One region of the Streptomyces sp. NPDC057697 genome, then DNA from elsewhere that is predicted to be linked to it. Evidence: riboswitches for the same ligand, from Rfam matches in the RefSeq annotation. Region 1 holds a riboswitch; each other region holds the start of a gene.
What was found. A riboswitch is a leader RNA that binds a small molecule or an ion and turns the genes downstream of it on or off. The one in region 1 is predicted to bind cobalamin.

Region 1 (5,070 bases):
GGGCGGCGCGGCAGTGATGAGCAACGCCCGATGAACAGGCCGGCCATCGCCGTCACCGGCCTGGGCATGATCACACCGGTCGGCAATGACACCGAGTCCACCTGGGCCGGCGTGTGCGCGGGCGTGTCACCGGCCCGTACCGTCGCCGAGCTCGAAGGGTGCGCGATCGACTTCGCCTGCGTGGTCGACGGCATCGACCTGGACGCGGCGATCGGCGGCCGGGCGTCCTTCCGGATGGGGAAGTACGTGAAGCTCGCCGTGCTCGCCGCCCGGGAGGCGGTCGCCGACGCCGGGCTCGACCCGGCCCGGTGGGAAGGGCCCCGGGTCGCCGTGGTCGTCGGCACCAGTAGCGGGGGCTCCGCCTCGCTGACCGAGCAGGCCATCGTGTTCGACCGGCTCGGAGCCGGGGCCACCTCGCCCTCGGGCATCCTGCTCACCATTCCGAACATGCCCGCCGCCGAGATCGCGATCCAGCTGCGGGCCACCGGACCCAGCATGGCCCCGTGCACCGCCTGTTCGTCCGGGGCCACCGCGCTGTCCGTCGCCCGTGACCTCCTGGTCACCGGGCAGTGCGACATCGCGATCGCCGGGGCCACCGAGTCGATCGTCTACCCGGTCGCCATGGCCGGATTCGCCAGATCCGGGGCCGGGGCCCGCGCGGACGGCGACCCGGCCGGGCTGTGCCGGCCCTTCGCGGCCGACCGGGCCGGTCTCGTCATGGGCGAGGGCGCGGCCGTCATGGTGCTGGAGCGGGCGGACGACGCCCAGGCCAGGGGCGCGGCACCACGGGCACTGCTCGCCGGTACCGGCGCCACCACCGACGCCCACCACCCCATCAGCCCGCACCCCTCCGGCGCGGTCGCCCAGGCCGCGGTGGAGGCCGCGCTGCGCGACGCGGGCTGGGCGGCCGAGGACGTCGAGCACGTCAACGCGCACGGCACGGCGACCCCGGTCAACGACGCCACCGAGGCCGCCCTCATCGCCCGGGTCTACCCGCACCGACCGCCCGTCACCGCTCCCAAGGGCGTGCTGGGCCACTGCATGGGGGCGGCCGGAGCGATCGAGGCCGGGCTCACCGTCCTCACCCTCCAGCGCGGAGTCGTACCACCGATCGCCAACCTGGACGCCCCGGCGCCCGAGTTCGACATCGACTGCGTCACCAAACAACCGCTGCGGCAGCCCATCCGGCGCGCCGTCAGCCATTCCTTCGGCTTCGGCGGACACAACGCCGTGATCGCTCTTCAGCGTCCGTAGGCATCCGGCCAGGTGGTGCGACGGGGAACACAGCCCGGCGTACCACCGGCCACACCCCTCATGAGCTGGGCAGAAGCCCGTGATAGCTTGCCGGAGCCAGTCGAACTCCACGTAAGGGGTCAGGGAATCCGGTGCGAAACCGGAACTGACGCGCAGCGGTGAGGGGGACGGGCGGGGCCAAGGCCACTGGGACCACCCTCGGGTGTCCTGGGAAGGCGTCCCGTCCGAAGGAACCCGAGTCCGAAGACCTGCTGGCGGCCGCGACCCGGCACCGGGCCACGGCATTCCGTACAGCGGGCTCCGCGTATGAGCCCTCAGACGCAGAGGGACCCCGTGCCGTCCATAGCCAGCCCCGTCCGCACCATGGCCCTGCTCTCGGCGGGAATCGTCCTGCTGACCGCCTGCGGAGGCGGAACCGACGAGTCGGCCGCGAAGCGCGGCCGCACCGACGGATACCCGGTGACGCTGAAGAACTGCGGGCGCACCGTCACCGTCGACGCCGCGCCCCGGCACGCCGTGTCGGTGGACCAGGGATCGACGGAGATCCTGCTCTCCCTCGGCCTCGCCGACAGGATGGCCGCCACCGCGACCTGGTCCGACCCGGTGATGAAGGGCCTGGAGAAGGCCAACGCCGGGGTGCCCAGGATCTCGGACAACCGGCCGTCGTCGGAGAAGGTCCTCGACCAGGAGCCCGACTTCATCAGCGCGTCGTTCGCGTCCACGCTCGCCAAGGGCGGCGTCGCACCGCGCGAACAGTTCGAGGCACTCGGCGTCCCCACCTACGTCTCGCCCGCCGACTGCACCGGCAAGGACAACAGCGGCGGTGGCGACGGCGCCCGGACCGCACCCCTGACCATGGACGGCGTCTACCAGGAGGTGCACGAACTCGCCGAGGTGTTCGGCGTGCCGGAACGTGGCGACGCGCTCGTCGCAGGGCTGCGGGCCCGGGTGAAGAAGGCTGCCGAGGGCATCGACGCTTCCGGGACGAGTCGCCTGTACTGGTTCTCCGACTCCAAGGCCCCGTACCTGGCCGGCTGCTGCGGAGCACCCGGGATCATCACCAAAGAACTCGGCGCGAAGAACGTCTTCGACGACACCCACGAGGAATGGCCCCAGATCAGCTGGGAGACGGTGGCCGACCGCAACCCCGACGCGCTGGTCATCGGCGATCTCTCCCGCAAGGCCCAGACCGCGGAGAGCGCCGCCAAGAAGATCGAGTTCCTGGAGTCCAACCCCGTCACCAGGAACATGGACGCCGTCCGGCACAAGCGGTACATCCTGCTGAGCGGCCAGGCCATGAACCCGACCATCCGGACGGTCGAGGGCGTCGAACGCGTCGCCGCCGGGCTGCGCCGCTTCGGGCTCGCCGGATGACGGCGACCGAACGGGCCACGGCGGTGGCCGGGCCGCCCCTTCCCGGCAGCCCCGTCCGCACAGCGGGCGCCGGACGGCGACTGCGCGGCGGGGCGCTGTGGGCCGGTGGCATCGCGCTGCTGGTGCTCTCCGTCGCGGTCGCCGTCACCATCGGCCCCGCCCGGATATCGGTGGCCGACGTCTGGTCCGCGGTCGCCTCTCATCTCGGCCTGGGCCGCTCCGGGCTCTCCCCGATCAGGGACGGGATCATCTGGAACCTGCGCATGCCCCGCACCCTGCTCGCCGCCGTGTGCGGTGCCGGGCTCGCGGTGTGCGGCACGGTCATGCAGTCCCTGCTGCGCAACCCGCTCGCCGACCCGTTCGTCCTCGGTGTCTCCTCCGGGGCGTCCACCGGCGCGGTCGTGGTCGTCGTCCTCGGCGTCGGCGGGGGAGCGGTGTCGGTCTCGACCGGCGCGTTCGCCGGGGCGCTGTGCTCGTTCGCCCTCGTGCTGCTGCTCAGCCACACCCTGGGCGGCACGACAGACCGGGTCGTGCTCTCCGGTGTCGCGGCCATGCAGCTGTTCTCCGCGCTCACCTCCTTCGTCGTGATGACCTCCGCCGACGCCGAGCAGACGCGTGGCGTGCTGTTCTGGCTGCTCGGCTCGCTCAGCGGCGTCGGCTGGACCGATGTCTGGATCTGCGCCGCCGTGCTCGTCGTGACGCTGCTGGTCTGTCTGGGCCACGCCCGTACCCTCGACGCCTTCGCGTTCGGGCAGGACGCCGCCGCCGCGCTCGGCGTGCACGTCGGGCGCACCCGGATCGTGCTGCTGTGCACGACCGCGCTGCTGACCGGCGTACTCGTCAGCTCGGCCGGTGCCATCGGCTTCGTGGGCCTGGTGCTGCCGCATGCCGCCCGCGCCCTCGCGGGTTCCGGACACCGGCGGCTGCTGCCGGTCACGGCGCTGGCCGGGGCCGTGTTCCTGGTCTGGGTCGACACCCTCGCCCGGACGGTCCTCGACCCGCAGGAAGTGCCCGTGGGCGTGGTCACCGCGCTGATCGGCGTGCCCGCGTTCGTCCTGGTCCTCCACCGCACCCGGAGGACCGCATGACCGGGGCGCCCACCGGCGGGCTGCGTGCCGAACGGGTCAGCCGGACGGCGGGCGGCCGGCTCATCCTCGACGGGGTCGACCTCGCCCCGCGGCCCGGCGGCACCCTGGGGCTGATCGGGCCGAACGGCTCCGGCAAGTCGACCCTGCTGCGGGTCCTGGCCGGGGTCCTCGCCCCGGGCACCGGGGTGGTCACGCTGGACGGACAGCGGCTCGACGGGATCGGCCGCCGCGCGGTGGCCCAGCGGGTCGCCATGGTCGACCAGCACGCCGTGACACAGGTCGAGCTGAGCGTCCTGGACGTGGTGCGGCTCGGGCGCATCCCGCACCGCAGGGCCTGGTCGGCGCCGACCCCGGCGGACGAGGAGGCGGTGCGCGACGCACTCGCGCGGACCGGCCTCGCCGACCGCGGCGACCAGTCCTGGCACACCCTTTCCGGCGGTGAGCGCCAACGCGTCCAGATCGCGCGGGCACTGGCCCAGCAGCCGCGCGAGCTGCTGCTCGACGAGCCGACCAACCACCTCGACATCCAGCACCAGCTGGAACTCCTCGCGCTGATCGCCTCGCTGCCGCTGACCGGTGTGATCGCCCTGCACGACCTCAATCTGGCCGCGATGTTCTGCGACCGGATCGTCGTCCTGAAGGCGGGGCGCGCGGTGGCCGCCGGAACCCCGTCGGAAGTGATCACCGAGGAACTGATCGCCGACGTTTACCGGGTCACGGCGCGCGTCACACCGGACGGCCCGGACGGGCGGCCCTCGGTGCGCTTCCTGCCGGGACGTCCCGCAGGGGCGTAGGGTCTTTCGTTCGGATCGGGCCGGATCAGGGAGCGGGGTCCGGTGCCGCGCATCGCACGGCCGACGCCCACGACCGACGCCAACGCGGCGAGGTGCGGCACCGGCGCACGCGAGCCCGGCGTGAGCCGAACGAGAGGTCGCAGTGAGTGGATCGAAAATCCCGTCTGCCCGGCGGAGCCCGGCACACACGCTCGCCGTGCTGTCGGGGTCGCCCCGATGCCTCCGGTACCGGGGCGGCCCTCCATCTCGGGGTCGCACGCACCGGACGCCGCCGGGCCCCCTTCGGGCGGACGACGCCACTTTCGACACACGCCCTGGCCGTTCGAAGGCGTGCCCCGGCAGGGGCGAGGGCGGACCCCGGCACCGTGCGGGTCCGCCCTCGTGATCCGGGCGCGGCCGTTCGCCGCGCCGTGCGGCAGGGGGTCAGCGGCGACGTCCCCGGCCGAGATCGCCGCCGGTGTCCTTGCCGCCGATGTCCGTGCCGTCCGCGTAGTCGATCTGCTCCTTGCGGAGTTCGGCGGAGACCTCCTTCTGCTCGGTGACCTTCTTGGTCTCCATGC
Region 2 (5,070 bases), on a different contig from region 1:
GAGGGCGGGCAGCCGGCGGGCGCGCTGGCCGTCGTCCCCGTACCGGTCGATCATCCAGGCGACCATGTTGTGGATGGAGAGGTAACCGGCGATGGAGGGGCAGCCGGTGGCGAGGACCTCGAAGACCAGGGCTCCGTCGGTCCGGGTGAGGGCGGAGCCGCCGTGTTCCTCTCGGACGTAGACGCCCGCGAGGCCGAGTCCCGCGGCCCTGCGCAGGACGTCCAGGGGGAAGTGTTTGTCCTGGTCCCAGGCGACGGCGTGCGGGGCGAGGTGTTCCTGGGCGAAGTCGAGGGTGACCTCGGCCAGGGCGAGTTGGTCCTTGGTGAGCGAGGTGGTGGTGGTCACGGCGCTCAGCCCATCGTCGGGATGGTGAAGCTCGCGCCCTCCTTGACCCCGGAGGGCCAGCGGGAGGTCACGGTCTTGGTGCGGGTGCAGAACCGGATCGCGTCCGGGCCGTGCTGGTTGAGGTCGCCGAATCCGGAGCGCTTCCAGCCGCCGAAGGTGTGGTAGGCGACCGGCACCGGGATGGGTACGTTGACGCCGACCATGCCGGTGTCGACCCGCCGGGTGAAGTCGCGGGCGGTGTCCCCGTCGCGGGTGAAGATCGCGACCCCGTTGCCGTACGGGTGCTCGCTGGGCAGCCGCAGCGCCTCCTCGTAGTCGGCCGCGCGGACGACGGACAGGACGGGCCCGAAGATCTCCTCCTGGTAGATCCGCATGGCGGGGGTGACCCGGTCGAAGAGGGTGGCTCCGGCGAAGAACCCGTTCTCGTGCCCCGGAAGGGTGAAGTCGCGCCCGTCGACGACGAGTTCGGCGCCCTCCTCCACTCCGGTGGCGACAAGGCGGCGGACGCGTTCGAGGGCGTCCCGGCCGACCAGCGGGCCGAAGTCGGCGTCCGGGTCGTCCGAGCGGCCGATCCGGAGCGTGGCGATCCGGTCCCGGAGCGCGGCGACGAGCGCGTCGGCGGTCTCCTCCCCCACCGGGACGGCCACCGAGATCGCCATGCAGCGTTCGCCCGCGGATCCGTACCCCGCGCCGACGAGGGCGTCGACGGCCTGGTCGAGGTCGGCGTCCGGCATCACGATCATGTGGTTCTTGGCGCCGCCGAAGCACTGCGCCCGCTTGCCGTGCGCGGCGGCGGTGGCGTAGACGTGCGCCGCGACCTGGGTGGACCCCACGAAGCCGAGCGCCCGCACCCGTGGGTCCTCCAGCAGGACGTCGACCGCCTCCCGGTCGCCGTTGACGACATTGAGGACGCCGGGCGGCAGTCCGGCCTCCAGGAAGAGTTCGGCGAGCCGCAGCGGTACCGAGGGGTCGCGCTCCGAGGGCTTGAGGATGAAGGAGTTTCCGCAGGCCAGCGCCGGGGCGGCCTGCCACAGCGGGATCATCGCGGGGAAGTTGAACGGGGTGATGCCGGCGATCACGCCGAGCGGGGCGCGCAGCGAGTGCACATCGATGCCGGTTCCGGCGCTGTCGGTGAAATCGCCCTTGAGCAGGTGCGGAATCCCGGCGGCGAACTCGACGACCTCCAGGCCGCGTTGGATGTCCCCGTGGGCGTCGGACACCGTCTTGCCGTGTTCGGCCGAGAGCAGGCGGGCGAGGTCGTCCCGCTCGTCCTCGACCAGTTGGAGGAAGCGCAGCAGGACCCGGGCGCGTCGCTGCGGGTTCCGGTCGGCCCATTCGGCCTGCGCGGCGGCGGCGTCGGCGATCGCCGCCCGCACTTCCTGCCCGTCGGCCAGGGGGACCCGCGCCTGGACGGCGCCGGTGTTGGGGTCGTGCACGTCGGCGAAGTTGCCGGACGTTCCGGCGGTGCGCTTGCCGCCGATGAAGTGGGTCAGTTCACGGACCATGGGAGCCTGCTCTCGTCAGGTGGGATCCGGGGAAGGCACGGCGGGGCGGCGTACGCGCCGGGGGCGGCACACGCGGGTCCTGCCGTGGGTCGTGCGGGGGGAGCCGTCGAGGACCGAGGGCTGTCCCGTAATCCCTGGTGGGTCAGCGCGCGGCGGCGGACGCGGTGCGCCGCGGAGCGGAGGGGCGCCCGGGGTGCCGGGCGCACGCGGACGTTCCGACGGCACGGCGGGGTGCCGTGGCTGTCGTCGCGCGCATGCCAGGGATTACGGGGCAGTCCTCAGCCGCGTGACGGGACCCGCGTGTGGCCGTGCGGCACGAGCCGCACGCGCTTCGCCGGATCACCTGGGCCATGGGTACGGACCGGTGCCATGAGTGTCTGCTCCATCCTCGTGGACAACACGGAACAACCCGCGGCCGGTATCCTGACTCCCGGATCGACGCACGCGCCCCGGCCTTCCCGACGGGTCTCCCCGTCAGTGGCCTTGTCCTGCTGAGGCGCACGCTCCCCGGTCACAGTGGCGGGACCGTGCCGGATTCACACCGGCTTCCCTGCACCGCGGACCTACCCCACGAACATATAGTTGGACGTCCTAGTAAGTCCACCCCCGCATCCGGCCGCGTCGACGACCGGCCACACCGGCCCGGCCCTCCCCGGCTCCCCGGCATCCGCGCCGGCGCACGGGGCATCTCCCGGCGGATCACGGGGCGGCTGTCGGCGGGATCGTCGTGCTCCAGGTGGAGTTGGAGCGCCTCCGGCCCATCGATAGCCTTCGGCCTCATGACACGCGCCTGGATCCTGCCGATGCTGATGGTGCTCTGCGGTTCGGCCCTCGCGGCGGGGTCGCTCGCCGGTGGGAACCCCGGCACGGCCGTTGCCGTACTGACCGTCTTCGTGCTGCTCGCGGCCGTGAACTCGCCCCTGTTCTTCCCGAGGTCGATCGGCGCGCCGGAGGCACGACGCCGCAGCGCGGCCGACGGACGGCCGGTCGTCTACTGGCGGCCCGGCTGCGCGTACTGCCTGCGCCTGCGCGTCCGGCTGGGCCTGCGTGCCCGCCGGGCGCTCTGGGTCGACATCTGGCGCGATCCGGAGGGAGCCGCGACGGTGCGGGCGGCCAACGACGGCAACGAGACCGTGCCGACCGTCGTCGTGGCGGGCCGGCCGTACACCAACCCCGATCCCGCGTGGGTGCGCCGGCAGCTCTCCCGCACGCCCGGGTCACCGACCGGGTGACGGAACCTGCGACGCCTCGGGCCGGGAGCGCGCGGATCGGGGACGTACGGATCGGGGACGTGCGGGGACGTGCGGATCGGGAGGGAGCGCGCGGGGACTTGCGGATCGGGAGCACGCAGGCCGGGAGCACGCGGACACGGAGGAACGCGCGGACGGTGCCGGAGTGCGGCAGCACCGGGGGCCGGGCGGCCGGTGCGATGCCGCTCGAACCCACCCGGTCCGCGCGGGAGGACGTCACCATGGGCTTGCGATACGGCGGCAGTTGACGTTACGTCACATATACGCCTCCGGCAGGGCCAAGGACCTCCGGAACGCCCGCCGCACACACCGTCGCCCGCCGCACCCCGACACCACGATCCGCACCACCGGGCCGGAGCGCACCGGGCGCCGCGGAATGCCCCGCGAGGCCCGCCGCCCCGACCCCGGCCCCCGGTGTCGCGGCGCGCCACCGGGGCAGCCACCGCGACCGGACGACCGGGGCCCCGGCCCCGCATCCCGCATCCCGCATCCCGCATCCCGCATCCCGCAACCGTCCGCGAGGCGGTGCGGCCGGGACGGCCCGGCGTGAGCAGCGCGCCCTCCCCCGGCCGTCCCGGAGCGGAGCGCTCGGGAGCGGCCGGGGGAGGGGACGCGCGGCGGGCCCCGCCGCCGCGGCTCAGGCCCCCAGACGCAGGGCGATGGTGTCGCCCACCTTGATCACCTTCTCGCGGAGGGCGCCCGCGAACGCGGAGCCGTCGACGCTGACCTTCCAGGTGCTGGAGCCGCTGTTGGCCTTGCCGTTGACCGCGGTGACGGCGCCCGTGCCCGACGAGGGGGTCACGGCCGTGACGCAGCCCGACGGGGTGGCGGCGCTCGTCGCGGCGGCCAGGACGTCGCCGAGGGTCGTGGTCGTACCGGTCGGGGTGAGGGCCACCGAGCACACCTTGAGGCTGCCGGTGCCGTCGTCGACGGTCAGCGCCAGCTCGGTGGCGGTGCCCGAGGCGAAGGAGGACTGGCCGACCCACTGCGGGGCGCCGGGGGTGACCGGGACCGGCGGGGCGGCCGTGAAGCCGCCGCCGACGACCCCGCGCAGCGCGTCGATCGAGGAGTAGGCGGACGGCGCGGTGTCGGACGGCTGGTACTTGAAGCCGCCTCCCGGGTTGTACTGGTTGGCGATCAGGAAGTCGACCGGCGTGTTGCCGTTGACGGTGAGGAAGTCACCGGTCTGCGGGTCGATCCCGCAGGCGTTCAGACCGGCCACGCCCCAGCCGTTGGAGCTGGTGTTGACCCCGTAGAGGGAGTTGAACGCGCCAGTGGTGGCGACCAGTTTGCCCTTGAGGAAGTTCTTGGCCCGCACGACGTCCGCGTCGGTGCGGGGTACGCCCGAGACGCAGAGGGCGGCCATCGAGGCGCCGGTCATGTCGACGTCGCTCGCGGAGCCGAGGGCGCCGGGGTCGCCTTCGGCCTTGCTGTAGGTCCAGCCGCCGTCGACGTGCTGGTTGGCCCGGATGCGGGCGACCATCGAGCTGGTCAGCGCCTGCGGGACCCGGACGCCGCCCGCCTGGGTACGGGCGCCGCCGAGCGCGAGGGCCGCGAAGACGGTGCCGTTGAAGTTCGCGGACGGGCCGAAGTAGCCGGGTTCGGCGGTCTGCCAGTAGGAGTAGATGTCGGCGACGAGGTTGCGCGAGGCGGAGACACGGGCCGGGTCGATCCCGGCGGCGTACGCGTTCAGTGTGCCCCGCTCGTAGTCGGTGACCACGGGGGCTGCGGAGGGCCAGCCGGACGTGGCCAGCAGATTGCGGTACACGGTGCGGGCGTTCTTCGTGGTGTCGCCGCCCGGAGCGACGTCGACGACGGCCGTCCCGGCGGCCGCGAAGGCGCTGAACGCCCACTCGTTGGACAGCCCGGAACCGGCGTACGAACCGTCCGCCGCCTGGAGCGACTTGAGGTAGGTGACGCCGTTGGTTCTGGAGGTGGCTATCTGCGCGGGGCTGGAGGTCGCGAGGGCG
Region 3 (5,070 bases), on a different contig from region 1:
CATAACCGGCCACCCCCACCAGCAGCCCGAGCAGCAGCGGGTTGGTGGTGCGGGAGGCGGCGGTGGCCAGGCCGAGCGCCCACAGCCACCAGGCCCCGGCGGGCAGCGCGTTGCTCCGGGTCGCTTCGGGGGCGCGCAGCGGGCGGCGGCTCGCCAGGACCGCGGAGCCGGTCGGGGTGGTCATCCGCGGCGGCGGCGGGCCCGCACGACCGCGGCGACGCCGAGGAGGAGAACGGCGCCGATGCCGACGAACACCCCGGCGGACGGGGAGCCGCCGGAACCGCCCGAGCCGCCGGCGGCCGACGACGCGGACGCGGAGCCGGTCGGGGACGGGGCGGGCGTGCCGTGCCCGTCGCCGGAGACCTGCTCGCCGCAGCCCGAGGCCGGGTAGCCGGTGATGGCGCAGAGCATCGCGTCGCCGCTGTACCGCAGGGGCTTGGCCACGGCGGCGAGCGCCTCGGCCGCACTGGCGTCGGGGCTCACCCGGGCGCACGCGGTGCGCGGCGCGGGCGGGGTCTCACCGGCCGGGGCGTCGGCGGCGGTGCCCGGGTCGATGACGAGGGCGATCCGCTTGGTGCCGTCCTCGGCCGGGGTGCCCGCGCAGATCTTCGCGAAGTCGGGGGCGCGGCGCGGTTTCGCCGCGTCCTGGGAGTCCTCGCTCACCGAGAACCGGAAGCCCTCCACCGCGCCGTCGTCGGGCCGGACCAGGGACGGGCCCTGGGTGGCGTACGTCCAGCCGGAGCCGGAGTCCTCCCAGAACGACCAGTAGCGGTAGCCGGCCGCCTGGGCCGGTCCCGCGCCCAGCACGGCCAGGACGGCGCCCAGGACCACCAGCAGCGCGGTGGCCCTTCCCGCCCGCCTCACGGCTGCCTGTTCTTCCGGCGACCGCTGATCAGGAAGAACGCGATCGCGGCGAGGACCAGGGCGATGCCGATGTACCACCACACGCCGCCGATCACGTCGTCGCCGCTGTGGACCTGGTCCTTCTCGGTGGCCTCGTACCCGGTGTCGGCGGACGGGTCGGGCGTCACGACGGCGGCGGGCGCGGGGCCGGCCGCGTTCAGCCGGGCCACCAGGTCGACTCCGCCGAAGTCGCGGGCGTCGTTGCCGGTCGCGTGGGCGGCCAGGACCAGCTGGGCGTAGGCGGCGGGGCCGTTCTGCCCGGCCCAGTCCATGGCGTTCTTCTTCAGCCAGGCGATCGCCCCGGCCGCCTTGTCCTGGTGGCCGGAGGCGGACAGCGCGACGACCGCGTCGGCGGTGTTGCCGAAGTCGGGCTGCGGGGTCGTGTCGGCGGCACCGGGCATCGGCGCCTGGTTCAGATGGCCGCTCCCGGCGAGGGCGCCGACGAGGTAGTGGGCGCCGTTCTGGGCGGCCTGCTCGGGCGTGAGGCCGGAGCCCGGGTGGCAGCGGGGGGCCTTGCCCGCGGCGTTGTCGCCGACGGCCATGGCCTTGCCCATCGTGCCGAGCACGGCGGCCGCGGTGGCGTCCGCGTTCGCGGTCAGCTTCCCCTTCTTGTCGGGCTGGTACGCGAAGGCCCCGCCGTCCTTGCCGCCGCACGGGATCGCGAGCGCGAGCAGCGGGTCGTAGGGGGTCTTGCCGCCGGGGGTCGTGATGTCCGCGAGCCGCTGTCCCTGGCGGGCGAGGGCGCCGATCACCAGGGAGGTGGAGTTGGCGTCGCTGGGCGCGCCCGCGGTGTAGCCCCAGCCGCCGTCCTCGTTCTGCACGGACTTCAGCCAGCGCACGCCGTTGTTCACGATGTCCCGGTGGCCGCCGACCTCGACCAGTGCCTGGGTGGCGGCCGCGGTGGCGTTGGTGTCCAGCACCGTCTTGTCGTCGCACGGCTCGGAGACATCGGCCCGGTACGCCGCGTAGGCCCCGTCGGCGCACTGCTGGCCGATCAGCCAGTCCACCGACTTCGCGGCCGGGGTGACCCCTTCGAGCCGCTGGGCGAGGAAGGCCATCGACTGCCGCCACACCCCGTCGTAGGTGGGGTCCTTCGTGCCGTACAGCCCGGCGGGCAGCGCGGCGGACGGCGAGGGCGACGGGGACGGCGCGGCGACCGCGACCGGCGCTGCGGCCGCGCAGAGCACGGCGGCGGTGGCGGCGAGCGTTGCTGCGCTGCGGCGTACGGTCATGGCGGGCGGGGCCTCTCCTGTGCGACGAACCGGGCACAGGCACGCTCAGGCACCAGGCTCCGGCTCCGTATACCTCGACGGTGCCGACCACCGGGATCGGTGGTGGGAGCCGGTCACGTCCGCGGACAGGGCATTCCGGCTCACCGTCTCCGGGACGGTTCACGGCTGCGTGGTCAGTGCCGGATTCGCACCGGCTTCCCCCTGAACGGGCATGATGACGACCCGCACACTCTACCGGGCGGTCCGGGACGGTCCCCGGGGCGGCTTAGGCCGGGCGTCCCGGGGGCCGTCCCGGCGATCACGCGGAATCCACTGGCACGACCGGTCCCGCACGAATGACCATGACCCGCATGCCAGGGTGGGTCAGTAGGGCGGCGCGGAGCCGTACCGCCCGGCCCGGCTCACACCACCCTCGCCATTCACCGCCGGCCGCGCCCCGCTCGCCGCTCACACCGCGATGTACGTCACCGGCTCGGTCCCCGGCACCGCCTCCGCGCGACCGAGCTTCACCAGCCTCCGCAGATGCGCCTCCGCCTCCGAGACCGCGATGTTCCGGGAGCCGTGCGGGATCTGCTCCCAGGGCCGGTTCCACTCCATCCGCTCGGCCAGTTCCCACGGCGTCAGCGGCCCGGCCAGCAGCCCGAGCAGCCCGGTCAGCCGTTCCTCGTGATGGGCGAGGAGCTCCCGTACCCGCCCGGCCGCGTCGGTGAAGGCGTACTGATGGGCGGGCAGCACCTCGGCGGCCCCGAGCCTGCCGATCCGCTCCAGCGAGTCGAGGTAGTCGCCGAGCGGGTCTCCCCCGCTCGGACGCGGCCGGGAGCCCGCGGGGGGATCGGTGGCGGCGGCGTCGTCCGGGTCCTCGTACAGCCCGATGTGCGGGCTGATCCCCGGCAGCAGGTGATCGCCGGAGAAGAGCCGCCCCCGGCCCGGCAGATTCCCCGGATGCTCCTCGTCCAGATGCAGACACACGTGCCCCGGCGTGTGCCCCGGCGTCCAGATCGCCCGCAGTCTGCGCCCCGCCAGGTCGAGCAGCTCGCCGGGCACGATCTCCCGGTCCGGCAGGGCGGCCCGCAGCCCCGGCAGGGTCCGCAGACGGCCCCCGTCCGCCGCGGCGGCCCGCAGCGGCGCGAGGTGCTCCTCGGGCGCGCCGACCGCGGTGAGCTTGGCCACGAGATACGTCAGCCAGGTGCCGGGCCGGGACTCACGGGTACGGCGCACGATCGCGGTGTCCGCCGCGTGCATGGCGATCCACGCCCCGGAGGCCTCCCGCACCTGCCCGGAGAGCCCGTGGTGGTCGGGGTGGTGGTGGGTGATGACCACGCCGTGGATGTCCGCCATCTCCGTACCGACGGCGGTGAGTCCGGCGCGGAGCGTGTCCCATGCCTCGGGGTCGTCCCACCCGGTGTCGATCAGGACCGGACCCCGGTCGGTCTCCAGGACGTGCACGAGCGTGTGGCCGAGCGGGTTGTCCGGGATGGGCACCTTGATGCTGTGCACGCCTCCGCCGTGGTCGGTCACCTGTGCCATGAGGTCCCCATCTCTCCAGACGACGTGCGGTTTCGCGGTTCCGGTGCGTCGCCCCCACTGTAACGAGAACTTGTTTCAGTAGTAGCCCTGGTCACCCATCTCCTCCGGACGCTCTCACGGACCCCGCGGCTTCGAGGGCCGTGGTCGCGGCCGTGGACTCCTGGAACTGGAACTGGTATCAGTTCTGAAACAGAGTCAGATGCCGGGTCGGGCACCGACCCGGACACCGATCCGGACGACGCGCGCCGGGCCGCGGGAGGCAGCAGTCATGACCGAGCTTGTCGAACACGGAAAACTCTTCATCGGCGGGGAGTTGGTCGATCCGCTGGGCCGGGACGTGATCGAGGTCGTCTCGCCCCACACCGAACAGGTCATCGGCCGGGTGCCGCACGCCTGCGAGGCGGACGTGGACCGGGCCGTCGCCGCCGCGCGGCGGGCGTTCGACGAGGGGCCCTGGGCGCGGATGGGCCTGGACGAGCGGATCGCGGTGGTGACCCGGATCAAGGACGCGTTCGCCGCGCGGTACGAGGAGATCGCCCGGGTCATCAGCGCGCAGAACGGCACCCCGTACACATCGAGCGTGATGGTGCAGGCACTCGCCGCGATGATGGTGTGGGACTCGGCGATCACCGTCGCCCGCGACTTCCCGTACGAGGAACGGCGGGCCGGGGCGCTCGGGCCGCTGCTGGTGCGCCGGGAGCCGGTCGGGGTGGTCGCGGCCGTGGTGCCGTGGAACGTCCCGCAGTTCACCGCCGCCGCCAAGCTCGCGCCGGCCCTGCTGGCGGGCTGCTCCGCGGTGCTCAAGGTCTCGCCGGAGACGCCGCTGGACGCCTATCTGCTGGCGGAGATCGCCGCCGACGCCGGGCTGCCGGAGGGCGTGCTGTCGATCCTGCCCGCCGACCGGGAGGTCAGCGAGTACCTGGTCGGGCACCCGGGCGTCGACAAGGTGTCGTTCACCGGGTCGGTGGCCGCCGGGCGCCGGGTGATGGAGGTCGCCTCCCGCAACCTCACCCGGGTCACCCTGGAGCTGGGCGGCAAGTCCGCCGCGGTGATCCTCCCGGACGCCGACCTGGACGCCGCCGTCGCGGGCATCGTCCCCTTCGCCTGGATGATCAACGGCCAGGCGTGCGTGGCCCAGACCCGCATCCTCGTCCCGCGTTCCCGCTACGACGAGACGGCCGAGGCGTTCGCCGCCGCGGCGGGCGCGCTGAAGGTCGGCGATCCGCTGGACCCCGCCACCGAACTCGGCCCCCTCGTCGCCCGCCGCCAGCAGCGGCGTTCGCTCGACTACATCCGGATCGGGCAGGACGAGGGCGCCAAGGTCCTGACCGGCGGCGGCCGTCCGGCGTCCCAGGAGCGCGGCTGGTACGTCGAGCCGACCCTCTTCGGGGACGTCGACAACTCCATG
Region 4 (5,070 bases), on a different contig from region 1:
ACGGTTCCGTGGTTCTGGAGCAGGCAGCCCGTGCGGTCCCGCAGGGCGGTGAGCATGTTCTCGGCCAGTTCGACGGTGCCGTAGCGCGCGTAGGGCGCGACGCGTACGGGCCCGCCGAGCATGGCGGCGGCGTAGTGGATCGGCGGGACCTCGTCGACCAGGGTGGAGACGGCCGTGGCGTGGACCGCGTGGGTGTGGACGACGGCGGCCGCGTCGGTGTTCCGGTAGACGGCGAGGTGGAGCGGGAGTTCGCTGGTGGGGGCCAGTTCGCCGAGGACGCGGTTGCCCTCCGGATCGACGCCGACGGCGTCCTCGGGGCCCAGCCGGTCGTACGGCACTCCGCTCGGTGTGACCAGGATCGTGTCGCCGACCCGTGCCGACACGTTTCCCGAGGTCCCGACGACGAGGCCCTCGGCCGCCGTGCGCCGGGCGGTGGCGACGACGCCGTCCCAGGCGCGTCCGATCGCGTCCCGCTGCTGCTCGCTCATGCGCCGATCCTGTCAGCCGCGGAGGCGGACGGGTATGGGGTCGGCCACAGCCGCTCACCCGGGAAAGCCGGGCCACGACCGCCCCGAGGACAAGCGGAATGCCCGGACCCCGCTTGGCAACACCCCAGCGCCCCGCTCAGTTCATCTTCCGTTCACCCAGGTTGCCTACGGTCCACATGCCAATGACGTCGAACGATTGCCTGGGTAAATGGAACACATCACGCTGCTCCTCGCGATTGTGATCGTGACAGCTCTAGTGTTCGATTTCACGAACGGTTTCCATGACACCGCGAACGCGATGGCGACGACCATCTCGACCGGTGCGCTCAGACCGAAGACAGCGGTGGCCATGTCCGCCGTTCTCAATCTCGTCGGCGCGTTCCTGTCGGTGGAGGTCGCCAGGACGATCTCCGGCGGGATCATCAACGAGGACGGGCTGCGGACGGAAGTCATCTTCGCGGCGCTCGTCGGCGCCATTCTGTGGAATCTGCTGACCTGGCTGGTCGGGCTGCCGTCCAGTTCCTCCCACGCCCTGTTCGGCGGACTGATCGGCGCGGCCGTGATGTCGGCGGGCTGGTCGTCCGTCAACGGCGGCACCGTCATCACCAAGGTGCTGCTCCCCGCGGTCGCCGCCCCGATCGTCGCCGGTCTGGCCGCGCTGCTGGCCACCAGGCTGACGTACCGGATCGGCGGGAAGATCCGCAACGACGCCCAGGAGAAGGCCACCGCCAAGGGGTACCGGGCGGGCCAGATCGCCTCGGCCGGGCTCGTCTCCCTCGCCCACGGCACCAACGACGCGCAGAAGACCATGGGCATCATCACCCTGGCCCTGGTCACCGGCGGCGTCCTGCACCCGGGCGCCAACCCGCCGGTCTGGGTCATCGTCGCCGCCGGTACGGCCATCGCGCTCGGCACCTACCTGGGCGGCTGGCGCATCATCCGCACCATGGGCAGCGGCCTCACCGACCTCCGGCCGCCGCAGGGCTTCGCCGCCCAGACCAGCGCGGCCACCGTCATCCTGGCCTCCTCGCACCTCGGCTTCTCCCTCTCCACCACCCAGTCCTGCTCCGGCGCCGTGATGGGCGCGGGCCTCGGCCGCCGGGGCGGTGTGGTCCGCTGGTCCACCGCCACCCGGATGTTCGTCGCCTGGGGCCTGACCCTGCCGGCCGCCGGTCTGGTCGGCGCGGGGGCGGAGCTCCTCACCCAGCAGGGCACCTGGGGGGTCGTCGTCGTCGCGGTGCTGCTGGTCGCGGGCTCCGGCGCGATCTGGCTGGTGTCGCGGCGCAAGCCGGTCGGCCACGACGACGTCGCCCCGGCGGCTGCCGACGCCGAGCCCGCGGGCGTCGTCACCACGGCCATCGCCGCCGTCAGCCCGCCGCCCACCGCGGCCCAGGCACCGGCCCAGAACCTCATGACCACCATTCCGGCCCCGGCCGGAACCACCCAGGACCCGGCGCGACCCGCCACCGTCTGAACCGGCCGTCTAAGGATTCAGCATGAACATCGACTGGGCAGCCCTCGGCTCCGTATTCGGCGTCTCCCTCGTCGTCACCGTCGCACTGGTGGGCCTCTTCACCCTGGGCATCGTCGGCCTCTCCAAGCAGCCGGAACCGGCGGCGCAGGGCGGCTCCGGCTCCTCGCTGCTGCTGGCCCGCGCCGGCGCGTACGTCTGCTTCGCGCTGTGCGCGGCGGCCGTCACGTACGGCATCTACCTGATCGTCGCCTGAACCGCTTCCGCACGCCTTTCCCGTCGGGCCGGACACCCCCGTGTGTCCGGCCCGATGTGGGTATCAGCACACTGCGCCGTCGCAGGTCAACGGCAGGTTGACGGGCGTTCGCGGGGCGTGGTGGACTGCCGGAGCCAATTACGGCGACAGCAGAGGAAGCCGGTGCGAATCCGGCGCGGTCCCGCCACTGTCACCGGGGAGCGGTCCCCCACACCGGACGTCACGGCGCGCGCGAGCGGGCTGGAAGGCCGGGGGAGCCGCGGATCCGGGAGCCAGGAGACTCTCGTCGCCGGTCACGTCGAACCAGGGCGCGGACCCTGAGTGAGGACATATCGCCATGCCTGGCCGCCCTGCGTCCGCTCTTTCGGCGCTCTCGACGAGAGCCGCCCGCACGAAGGTCCGCCGAGGCGCGACGGCCGGCTGAACCGTGCGAGCCGACCGCATCTTCGCGTACGGCGCCACGGCCGGACTGATCGGCGATCTGCTGCTCGGTGACCCCCGCAGGGGGCACCCGGTCGCGGCCTTCGGACAGGCCGCGGCGGAGGTCGAGCGCCGTCTGTGGCGTGACCACCGCGGCTGGGGCGCACTGCACACCCTCGTCTGCGCCGGAGGCGCCGCGGGTGGCGCCGCCCTGCTCACCCATGCCGTACGCCGCAGCCCCGCCGCCTCCGTGGCACTGACCGCGGCCGCCACCTGGTCCGTCGTCGGCGGCACCTCCCTGGGCCGCGAGGCACGGGCCGTCGGCGCCGCCCTGGCCGCCGGTGACCTCGGCCTGGCCCGCGAGCGGCTGCCGCACCTGTGCGGGCGCGACCCGCAGTCCCTGGACGGGCCGCAGATCGCCCGCGCCGTGGTGGAGTCCGTGGCGGAGAACACCTCGGACGCCGTGGTCGGCGCGCTGGTGTGGGGCGCGCTGGCCGGGGTCCCCGGGCTGGCCGGCTTCCGGGCCGCCAACACCCTCGACGCCATGGTCGGCCACAAGTCCCCCCGCCACCTGCGCTACGGCTGGGCCTCGGCCCGCCTGGACGACCTCGCGGGCTGGCCGGGCGCCCGGCTCACGGCCCTGCTCGCGGTGGCCGCGGGGGGACGGCCGGCCGACGCGGTCCGCGCCTGGCGGGCCGACGCCGCCAAGCACCCGAGCCCCAACGCGGGCCCGGTGGAGGCCTCGTTCGCGGGTGCGCTCGGCGTGCGCCTCGGCGGCACCCTCGCGTACGGCGGCCGGATCGAGCACCGTCCGGTGCTCAACGGGGAGACGGGCCGGGCGGTGGAGACCGCCGACATCGAACGCGCGGTACGGCTGTCGCGCCGGGTGGGCGCGCTGGCCCTCGGTGTCTGCGTGGCGGGACGGCTCGGCGCGGCCCTCGCCGCACGACGGATCGCGGGGCGCCGCACGGCGGCGCCCCGTGTCGCAGGACGGAGAAGCACATGAGCGGCGGACTGCTGGTCGCCGGAACCACTTCCGACGCGGGCAAGAGCGTCGTCACCGCGGGCATCTGCCGCTGGCTCGTACGCCGGGGCGTGAAGGTGGCGCCCTTCAAGGCGCAGAACATGTCGCTGAACTCGTTCGTCACCCGCGAGGGCGCCGAGATCGGGCGCGCCCAGGCCATGCAGGCCCAGGCCGCCCGCGTCGAGCCGACCGCGCTGATGAACCCGGTGCTGCTCAAGCCCGGCGGCGACCGCTCCAGCCAGGTCGTCCTGATGGGGAAGCCGGTCGGCGAGATGAGCGCGCGCGGCTACCACGGAGGCAGGCAGGAGGCGCTGTTCTCCACGGTCGTGGACTGCCTGGAGCAGCTGCGGAGCACGTACGACGCGGTGATCTGCGAAGGGGCGGGCAGCCCGGCGGAGATCAATCTGCGGCGCACGGACATCGTGAACATGGGTGTCGCCCGCGCGGCGCGCTTCCCGGTGGTGGTGGTCGGCGACATCGACCGCGGTGGCGTCTTCGCCTCGTTCTTCGGTACGACGGCCCTGCTCGCGGCGGAGGACCAGTCGCTGATCGCCGGCTACCTGGTCAACAAGTTCCGCGGTGACGTCTCGCTGCTGGAGCCGGGGCTGGACATGCTGCGGGACCTCACCGGGCGGCCGACGTACGGAGTGCTGCCCTTCGCGCACGGCCTCGGCATCGACGAGGAGGACGGTCTGCGGGTCTCGCTGCGCGGAACCGTGCGCGAATCGACGGTGGCGCCGCCGCACGGCGAGGACGTGCTGCGGGTCGCGGTGTGCGCGGTGCCGCTGATGTCGAACTTCACCGATGTGGACGCGCTGGCCGCCGAGCCCGGCGTCGTGGTCAGGTTCGTGGACCGCGCCGAGGAGCTGGCCGACGCCGACCTCGTCGTCGTGCCCGGCACCCGGGGCACCGTCAAGGCGCTGGCCTGGCTGCGCGAACGGGGCCTCGCCGACGCGCTGGTCCGGCGAGCGGCCGAGGGCCGGCCGGTCCTCGGCATCTGCGGCGGCTACCAGGTCCTCGGCGAGCACATCGAGGACGAGGTCGAGTCGCGGGCCGGGCGGGTCGAGGGCCTCGGGCTGCTCCCCGTACGCATCCGCTTCGACCGCGAGAAGACCCTGGCCCGCCCCGTCGGGCAGGCGCTCGGCGCGCCGGTCGAGGGGTACGAGATCCACCACGGCGTGGCGGACGTGCTCGGCGGGGAGACCTTCTTCCGCGACGACCGGGGACACGGACTCGACGGCTGCCGGGTCGGCTCCGTCTGGGGCACCCACTGGCACGGTTCGCTGGAGAGCGACACGTTCCGCCGCCGTTTCCTGGCCGAGGTCGCACGGGCCGCCGGCCGGCGCTTCGTCCCCGCCCCCGACACCGCGTTCGCGGCGCTGCGCGAGGAACAGCTCGACCGCCTCGGCGA

Region 2: it holds a riboswitch for cobalamin, as region 1 does, so the genes downstream of both, ACFVFH_RS33560 (CoA-acylating methylmalonate-semialdehyde dehydrogenase) here and ACFVFH_RS14080 (ABC transporter substrate-binding protein) in region 1, are expected to answer to the same signal.
Region 3: it holds a riboswitch for cobalamin, as region 1 does, so the genes downstream of both, ACFVFH_RS02835 (prenyltransferase/squalene oxidase repeat-containing protein) here and ACFVFH_RS14080 (ABC transporter substrate-binding protein) in region 1, are expected to answer to the same signal.
Region 4: it holds a riboswitch for cobalamin, as region 1 does, so the genes downstream of both, ACFVFH_RS00305 (cobalamin biosynthesis protein) here and ACFVFH_RS14080 (ABC transporter substrate-binding protein) in region 1, are expected to answer to the same signal.

Annotation. Positions count from the first base shown of each region.
Region 1 covers NZ_JBHVJA010000004.1:199,331-204,400, forward strand. The annotation lists gene ACFVFH_RS14070 (acyl carrier protein) at 1-34, shown strand, start outside; gene ACFVFH_RS14075 (beta-ketoacyl-[acyl-carrier-protein] synthase family protein) at 31-1,254, shown strand; cobalamin riboswitch at 1,335-1,525, shown strand; gene ACFVFH_RS14080 (ABC transporter substrate-binding protein) at 1,561-2,628, shown strand; gene ACFVFH_RS14085 (FecCD family ABC transporter permease) at 2,625-3,716, shown strand; gene ACFVFH_RS14090 (ABC transporter ATP-binding protein) at 3,713-4,510, shown strand; gene ACFVFH_RS14095 (PRC and DUF2382 domain-containing protein) at 4,934-5,070, opposite strand, start outside.
Region 2 covers NZ_JBHVJA010000020.1:49,777-54,846, reverse strand. The annotation lists gene ACFVFH_RS33565 (acyl-CoA dehydrogenase family protein) at 1-354, opposite strand, end outside; gene ACFVFH_RS33560 (CoA-acylating methylmalonate-semialdehyde dehydrogenase) at 351-1,850, opposite strand; cobalamin riboswitch at 2,246-2,436, opposite strand; gene ACFVFH_RS33555 (glutaredoxin domain-containing protein) at 2,630-3,082, shown strand; gene ACFVFH_RS33550 (hypothetical protein) at 3,738-5,070, opposite strand, start outside.
Region 3 covers NZ_JBHVJA010000001.1:634,813-639,882, reverse strand. The annotation lists gene ACFVFH_RS02845 (energy-coupling factor transporter transmembrane component T) at 1-184, opposite strand, end outside; gene ACFVFH_RS02840 (SCO2322 family protein) at 181-864, opposite strand; gene ACFVFH_RS02835 (prenyltransferase/squalene oxidase repeat-containing protein) at 861-2,135, opposite strand; cobalamin riboswitch at 2,242-2,376, opposite strand; gene ACFVFH_RS02830 (MBL fold metallo-hydrolase) at 2,583-3,662, opposite strand; gene ACFVFH_RS02825 (aldehyde dehydrogenase) at 3,931-5,070, shown strand, end outside.
Region 4 covers NZ_JBHVJA010000001.1:57,797-62,866, forward strand. The annotation lists gene ACFVFH_RS00290 (class II aldolase/adducin family protein) at 1-488, opposite strand, end outside; gene ACFVFH_RS00295 (anion permease) at 697-1,962, shown strand; gene ACFVFH_RS00300 (hypothetical protein) at 1,985-2,215, shown strand; cobalamin riboswitch at 2,367-2,498, shown strand; gene ACFVFH_RS00305 (cobalamin biosynthesis protein) at 2,643-3,641, shown strand; gene ACFVFH_RS00310 (cobyric acid synthase) at 3,638-5,070, shown strand, end outside.